Regions from separate parts of the Lactococcus sp. LG606 genome, predicted to be linked through region 1. Evidence: predicted binding sites of a transcription regulator. Region 1 holds the regulator's gene; the other holds the start of a gene.

Region 1 (4,046 bases):
AGGCGGAAAACGCCTGTCTTTGCATTTCTAGAGAAAAATTGGAGAGTAAAATGGATAACCAAAATCAAAGCCAAGAAGTAGGAAAAATCGTAGATATCAGAAAACAAGTTGAAGAACATGTTGGTCAAACCATTGAAATTACATCACAATTTGGACGTAAACGTGAAAATCGTCATAAAGTCAACTTGATTGAGACTTATGGCACACACTTTGTTATTGAAAATATTCCAGCACGTGGTCCAAAAACAACAGAGTCTTATCAATATGCTGACATCTTGACTCAAACAATTTTGATTCACTATCCAAATAAATAAATTGTTTATTTGTGAAGTTTTCTAGTAGTGAGTGCTCATGTAACTAACTGCAACAATATCTAGTGTTTGCTTGGTCTTCTACGGAGCCGTTGCATTCACCAAATAGGGTTACATAAAAAGCTTCTCAAACATAAGAATATAAAAATCCAAAGAAAGGAGTAAATATGACATCTTCAAGCCTATCAATGATGCCTGTCAAAGGTGGTTCAGGAAATGCTTTTGTTGGCGAAAGCGACAATAAGCGTGTTTTTATTAAAAAAAATTGTAGCCCTTTTTTGACAAGTGTGTATCTTGAAGGTATTACGCCACAAGTCTTATGGACGAAGCGTACAGCAGAAGGTGACATGTTAGCTGCTCAACCTTGGATTAATGGCCATACGTTGAAACCATATGAAATGAATGATTCACGTATTGGTGAAATTTTGCGGCATTTGCATCAAAGCGAAAAGCTTATTGAAGCCTGTAAAAAGTTAGATAACGAGGTCATGCTTCCGGCTGATCTTTTGGAACAAGTACTGAGTAAAAGTTCAATCTTTGAAACCAATGGTTTTCTCTCAAATGTCGTTGTGGAACTCTCAGAAAATCTTCCAGAATTAAAGGAAGATGATATCACAGTTGTTCATGGTGATGTGAACCATAAAAACTGGTTGGTTGACGACGAAAGTGATAAAGTTTATCTCGTAGATTGGGATACTGTTCTTTTAAGTAGCCCTTTAGTGGATATAGCACATGTTCTAACACACTATATCAAACCAGAAAACTGGGAAGAGTGGCTCCATCAAGCAGGCTATAAAACAGCTAAAAATATAGAACATGAATTAATCTGGTATGGAAAACTTTCTTTCCTACGTCAGATTTCAGAATATATGGCAAGAGAGCAAATTAAGGAAACAGAGCAAGAAATTGCGCGTTTTCAAAATTTTTGCCGTTTATTTTAAAACTTAGAAAATAAAAATAGGAGGCTTGCCTTCTTATTTTTTCAAAAATAGGAGAAAAAATGCGCGTAAGAAATCGTAAAGGCGCTGCGGAACACTTAGAAAGTAACGCACATGTTGTTGTAGAAAATCCAGCAGACTTTAAAGGACGTTGGGCAGAGCGTTTTGGAAATGATCATCCCATTCATATTGAAGTTGGATGTGGTAAGGGCGGTTTTATCACAGGCATGGCTGCTCAAAACCCAGAGATTAATTATATTGCAATTGATATGCAACTATCCGTCTTATCTCACGCTTTAGACAAGGCTTTGGAAGCCAACCTACCTAATGTACAAATGATGTTGGTTGATGGCGCAGCATTAACCGAATACTTCGAGGATGCTGAAGTTTCGCGTGTTTATCTGAACTTCAGTGATCCTTGGCCAAAAACACGCCATGAAAAACGCCGTTTGACTTATAAGTCATTTTTAGAAACTTATGAACAAATCCTGCCACCAGAAGGTGAAGTCCACTTTAAAACAGATAACCGTGGTCTATTTGAATATTCATTGGCAAGTATGAGTCAATATGGTATGATTTTAGAAAAAGTCTGGTTAGACTTGCACGCAGATGAAGAATTTGCCAAAGTCAATGTAATGACAGAGTATGAAGCAAAATTCTCAAGCAAGGGGCAAGTGATTTACCGTTTAGAAGCAAAATTCCCAAAGAGAGGTTAAGCTATGAGATGTCCAAAATGTCAATCTGAATCGTCACGAGTAGTAGATTCACGTCAAGCTGATAATATGATTCGTCGTCGACGTGAATGTGAAAATTGTGGAAACCGTTTCACAACTTTTGAGCGGATTGAAGAAATGCCACTTTTGGTCATAAAACGTGACGAAACCCGTGAAGTTTTTAATCGTGATAAAATTATTACTGGAATAGTGCGCAGTGCCCGTAAGCGACCAGTGACGAGTGAATCTATTGAAAAATTGGTTGATCGTGTCGAACAGAGAGTACGCCGCTTAGAGAAAAATGAAGTACGTACCGAAGTTATCGGCGAATTTGTTATGGAAGAATTAATGGATTTGGATGATATTACCTATGTTCGTTTTGCAAGTGTGTACCGTTCCTTCAAAGATGTGAGTGAAATCGAAGATTTACTTAAAAAGATTACAAAAAAAGACTAACGGTTCTATAAAAGAGAAATAAAAGGATGAACTATGAGACCAGGCGATTCATTTTCTATTCTAAATCGAGGAAAAATCAGCTTTGATGCTGATACTTTTTCGCTACTTTACTTGCCCATTATTGGGCGAGATGCTTTTGGGCTTTATCAACTCTTGCGCGTTTTTTCGACGGGCAAGATTTCTCATTTTTTAGAGTATCTTGATTTTGGTCTCAATCCTTTTATTGAAGCTTTAGATAAACTTTCAGGGATTGGGCTCGTGCGGGTATTTGACCAACAACCGGGCTATCTTATGGAGGTAAAAAGTCCTTTAACTTTTGAAGAATTTTTAGCAGACGAATTTTATAAGCAATTATTGATTTCACGTATTGGGGAAAATAAAGTTAAAGCTTTGGCAAAAAAACATGAACCGGATGCTTTGGAAATTACAAAAAAATTTCATGAAGTTTATGCTGTGAAATTTGAACCGACTCAGACAGTCGTTCAAGCAGAAAAATTTGACTTGAACTCTTTTAAGAGCATTATGGAAAACCAACATTTGACTTTTGCAAATGAAAATCAGGATATCTTGACCCTCTATGGTTTGGCGGAAAAATTTGATCTTAACTGGTATGAATTATTTAAAGCAGCTGAGCAAACTGCCAATGCTGATAAGACTTTAAATACAGCTAACTTAACAAGAATGCTTGCTGGGAAATCGGAACCTTTGCCTGCCTTATCGGAATTTCCTAAAGGTTTTCAAGATTTGATTGTTATTAGTAAAGAAGTTTCCCCGCGTGATTTTTTAAACAAGCTTAAACAACAAGCTGGTGGTTTTGCTTCGCAAGAAGAACTGAAGATTTTGAATAATTTAGACAAGCAAAATATTACTGATCAAGTACAAAATATTTTGATACACTATGTCTTGATTCAACAAGGGAATGCGAGTCTCAATGCTCGATTTGTCAATACTCTGGCAAATGATTGGCTGCGCCATAAAGTATACAATGCGGAAACCGCAGTGAAAAGAATACTGGAACGTCAGCAGCAAGCAGAACAAAAGCAAAAAAGTAATAAAAATTATAAAAATTCAGGTAAGCTGGTCAAAAAAGCGCCTCAATGGTCCAATGCCAGCTATGTAAACACGACCAGTGCAGAAGATATTGCCAAGTTCGAGCAATATAAGGCTTCCCGCCGTAAGGATAAGAAGGAGAATTGAGCATGGAATCAATTGGAGAACTTTTGAGTAAGCGCCCAGATGTACGTGGAAATTTTGACAAGCTCGTTGCTGAAGTGATGAAAAATGAACAAGTTCAAGCTTTTATTTCTGAAAATCAAATGACTGAAGATGAAGTACAGCGTAGTTATTCAAAGTTTTATGAATTTGTTAAAGAGCGAAAAAAATTTGAAGAACATGAAAAAAGGGCAGCTGATGGCTATGAACCTGTCTTGATTATGAATCATGGTTACGCAGATGTTTCCTATCAAACCACAGCAGAATTAGCTCATCGTCAAGAAGTCAGCAATCAATTGCGTCGTGTTCAAATCATTGGTTTACCTAAAGAGATGAAGCAAATAGATTTTTATGCAGATGTCTTCACAGACAATCAAAATCAATTTGACTTGTTTCGGAAAGTGGAAAACTTTATC
Region 2 (4,046 bases), 510 kb from region 1:
TTTTACAAATGTAAAAAAGCGGTTGCATTAAAATTATAAAATAAAACTTAAACACTGTCAATATTATTCTTGAATTTTCACTAAAATTTTAAATTTGTCCCTGCTTTTTTATCTTTTCATAAAAAAAATGAATCCTAAGATTCACTTTTTACTTTATTTTACAAACTTGCTCTTTGCATGATCTACAGCTTCACTGTCAATGCTCTCGCCATCTTCAAGAACACCTACAGAGCCATTCATATGTTTGACACGCGCTGATATTTCTTTATGACGACCATGAACCATAGGGCGAGCTTGAGGGTTACCTAGGTACCCACATGTTCGTTTTACCACATCACATGTTTGTGGGTTAGCATTGTCACATTGGGGACATTTAAAGCCACGCTCAGTCGCAGTAAAGTCTCCTTCGAAACCACACTCATAACAATGGTCAATCGGTGCATTTGTTCCCAAATAGCCGATACGATCATAAGCAAAGTCCCAAACGGCTTCAAGTGCACGAGGATTTTGTTGAATCATTGGATATTCCGCATAATGGATAAAACCTCCGTTGGCATAAACGGGATAATCTTTTTCAAATTCCAATTTTTCAAATGGAGTTGGATTTTTACGCACATCATAATGGAAGCTGTTCGTATAGTAATCTTTATCGGTGATATCCGCAACAGAACCAAATTTCTCCTTATCCATACGACAGAAACGGTCTGTCAGACTTTCACTTGGTGTAGAGTAAACAGAGAAATGATACCCGGTTTCTTTGCTCCAGTCTTTACAATCTTGGTTCATACGTTTTACGATTTCCAAAGTAAAGTCTTTTGCTTCCTTGTTATTTTCCCACGTTGGTCCATAGAAACTTGTTGCAACTTCATAAAGGCCGATATAGCCAAGGGAAACTGTTGCACGTTCATTTTTATAAAGCTCATCGACTGAATCTTCAGCTTTCAAGCGACCCAAGGCCCCATTCATAAAGAGTATAGGCGCATTTTTGGGTTGGGCTTCTTTTGTACGGTTAACACGGAAAACCAAAGCATCCTTAGCAATGGCAATGCGTTCATTAAAAATTTCCCAGAACTTTTCTTTATCGCCTGCCGCTTCAAGTGCAATACGTGGAAGGTTTACCGTTACTACTCCGAGGTTATTACGGCCCGCAGTTACTTCATTGCCCTTTTCATCTTTCCAACCATGAAGGAAGCTACGGCATCCCATACTTGCTTTAAATGAACCTGTTAACTCGACAATCTTGTCATAAGACAAGATATCTGGATACATACGCTTTGTGGCACACTCTAGTGCCAAGTTTTTAATGTCATAGTTTGGCGTACCGACTTCAAGATTCAAACCACGCTTCAAGGTGAAAATTAATTTAGGGAAAATAGCTGTACGATGCTCTTTTCCTAAACCTCCGATACGGACTTTCAGGATAGCTTTTTGGATTTCACGTGCATACCAGTCTTCTCCTAAACCAAAACCAACTGTAACAAAAGGTGTTTGCCCATTTGAAGTAAAAAGCGTATTGATTTCATATTCCAAAGATTGCATCGCATCATAGATATCTTTTTTAGTTTTTGCTTGAGCATAGGCTTCACGTTTTTCCGGTTGCTCAATCCACTCTTCCGCATCTTTTAAATGCTTCGCATAGTTTAATTTTGCATAAGGTGCTAAAATTTCATCAGCACGGTCAAATGAACAGCCGCCGTATTGTGAGCTAGCTACATTTGCAATAATTTGTGAAGCTTGAGCAGTTGCTGTTTGAATGGACTTAGGTGAATCTACTTGAGCATTCCCTAATTTAAAGCCATTTTCAAACATATTTTTAAAGTCAATCAAACAACAATTTGACATCGTTGTGAAGGGAGAATAATCTAAGTCATGATAATGAATTTCCCCTTTTTGGTGGGCATTCGCTACATGAGGAGGGAGCATCTTTAAACCAATGGCTTTAGAAACAGCACCTGCAGTTAAATCACGCTGTGTATTGAAAACATCGCTATCCTTGTTGGCATTCTCATTGACAACCGTTTGGTCCTTGTTGATCAATTTTTCGATGGTAAAGTTAATGTCTGTTGCCTTACTTCTTTCAAGATCACGTTGTGTGCGATAAGTTGTGTAAACTTCCGCCCACTTTGTTTCACCAAGTTCCATCAACAGATGTTCCACAATACTTTGAATTTCATAAATCTTAACATTATCCGTAAAACGTGTGAATATTTCGTGCACTACACGATCGCAGATTTCTGCTATACGCTCCTCTGAAGCCGGAGGTACTATTTCGTCCCCAGCTTTTTGCAACGCCTCAAAAATTTTGCTGCTGTCAAACTTTACGGAGCGACCATCACGCTTAATCACACTGATTTCTCGATCTGTTACAACAGTGCTTTCCTCAACCATTTTCATTGTTTCGTTCCCCCATTTTTTAATTCCTTGTGCTTCTATTCTATCAAATAAATTTTCCTTTTTCCACTATATCTAGTATCATTTTTTATGAAAACAAAAGAAAGCACACTATATATAGTGTTGAGACCAAAAATAAAAAAGAGCTATTTTTGCTCTTTTTAGTCATTAATCACATTAATTTGACAAGATTTCATTGTTTCTAAAGCTGCACGATGACTTTCTGGAGTTACACCCGCACAACATGAGGCATCAACAGTAATTTTTACTTCTGGAGCAAATGACTTAATCAATAAAGCATTTGAAACCACACATATATCCGTACAGATACCAATGAGTTCCACTTGCTCCACATTCTCATTGCGGATATATTCTGCAAGCTCTACTGAACCAAAGATATTTTTTTCGAACACACGTTGAAAGCCAACTTGTGCTTCCTTACGTATTTCCCAACCCTGAGTACCTTTTTGACAGTGAATTACTGGCAAGTTTTGTCCTTCTTGAGTTGTTAGGTAATCTTCAAAGTGTGTATCTTGTGTAGCCAGTCGTTCACTTTCAGCGTAAGACACCAACTTCTCAATAACCCTTGGAACAATAGCTTGCGCTTCTTTTGTGCCCAAAGAACCATCTATAAAATCATTTTGAAAGTCAATCAATACCAGTAATTTTTTCATAAGCAAATTATAGCAAATTTACTTTAAAAAGCAAATACTGATAAAAAATAAGCTCTCCTTCCAGATCCAAAAGAAAAACTCCACACTCGGAGTTTTTTTCTATATTAACGATGGTACTTCTTGTCTAGATGGTTGTAAACAGGAAGACCAATTAAAGTAAAGACAACACCAACCAAGGCTGGAACTTGGTTACTCATATAGTCTGAACTAATCAAGGTCATGACTAAGATGAAGACACCACCAATAATTGCAATAATTGGAATAACTGGATAAAGTGGTACTTTATATGGACGGACTAATTCTGGTTCGCGCTTACGTAAGATAAAGACCGTTATGAAAACCATAGTGTAGAAAATCCAAATTACAAAGACCAACATATTTGTTAAGAAGTCAAAAGCATCGCTTGAAAGCATTGTTACAACTAACATGATTGCTGCAATTGCAACTTGCAGAATACCTGAGTTTACGGGCACGCCGCTCGCTGAGAGCTTTTTAAACGTTCTCCAGAAAGGGAAAGATTTCTCTGTTGCCAAAGCGTATGATGCACGCATTCCTGTCATTGAATAACCATTAATTGTACCGTAAACAGAAATTAAGATACCAATTGTGACAAGTTTACCTCCCATACCACCAAAAATTGTATTGGCAACAATAGCAGGGAGATTCGGATCATTTTCCATCAAGGTTGGAATACCTAAAGTACGAATATAAGCTGCATTGATAAAGACATATACAAACATGATAGCAACAATACCAAGAATAATCGCACGAGGCAAATGTTTAGCAGGGTTTTTCATTTCACCGGCAATATTACCAGCATAAATCCAACCGTCATAGGCAAACATAGTTGCTAAAAGACCTGAACCAATTGCAGACGCCAAGGATAAGTTTTCTCCTGCTGTAATAGGAAGCAATTGGAAATCAACACCACCAGGACGAAGTAACCCAACAACAACAATCAAGGCAATCGGAATTAACTTA

The links. The regulator NrdR, encoded in region 1, represses ribonucleotide reductase genes. The targets are predictions, from matches to a motif close to ACACNATATATNGTGT.
Region 2: a site for NrdR is predicted at 2,500-2,515, ahead of nrdD (anaerobic ribonucleoside-triphosphate reductase). Genes of this name have one in related genera too.

Annotation. Positions count from the first base shown of each region.
Region 1 is NZ_CP071301.1:1,056,598-1,060,643, reverse strand. It holds gene J0J35_RS05160 (Veg family protein) at 51-314, shown strand; gene J0J35_RS05155 (phosphotransferase family protein) at 479-1,252, shown strand; gene trmB (tRNA (guanosine(46)-N7)-methyltransferase TrmB) at 1,312-1,965, shown strand; gene nrdR (transcriptional regulator NrdR) at 1,969-2,418, shown strand; gene J0J35_RS05140 (DnaD domain protein) at 2,452-3,615, shown strand; gene dnaI (primosomal protein DnaI) at 3,618-4,046, shown strand, end outside.
Region 2 is NZ_CP071301.1:1,571,545-1,575,590, forward strand. It holds gene nrdD (anaerobic ribonucleoside-triphosphate reductase) at 154-2,394, opposite strand; gene J0J35_RS07755 (cysteine hydrolase family protein) at 2,553-3,065, opposite strand; gene J0J35_RS07760 (APC family permease) at 3,170-4,046, opposite strand, start outside.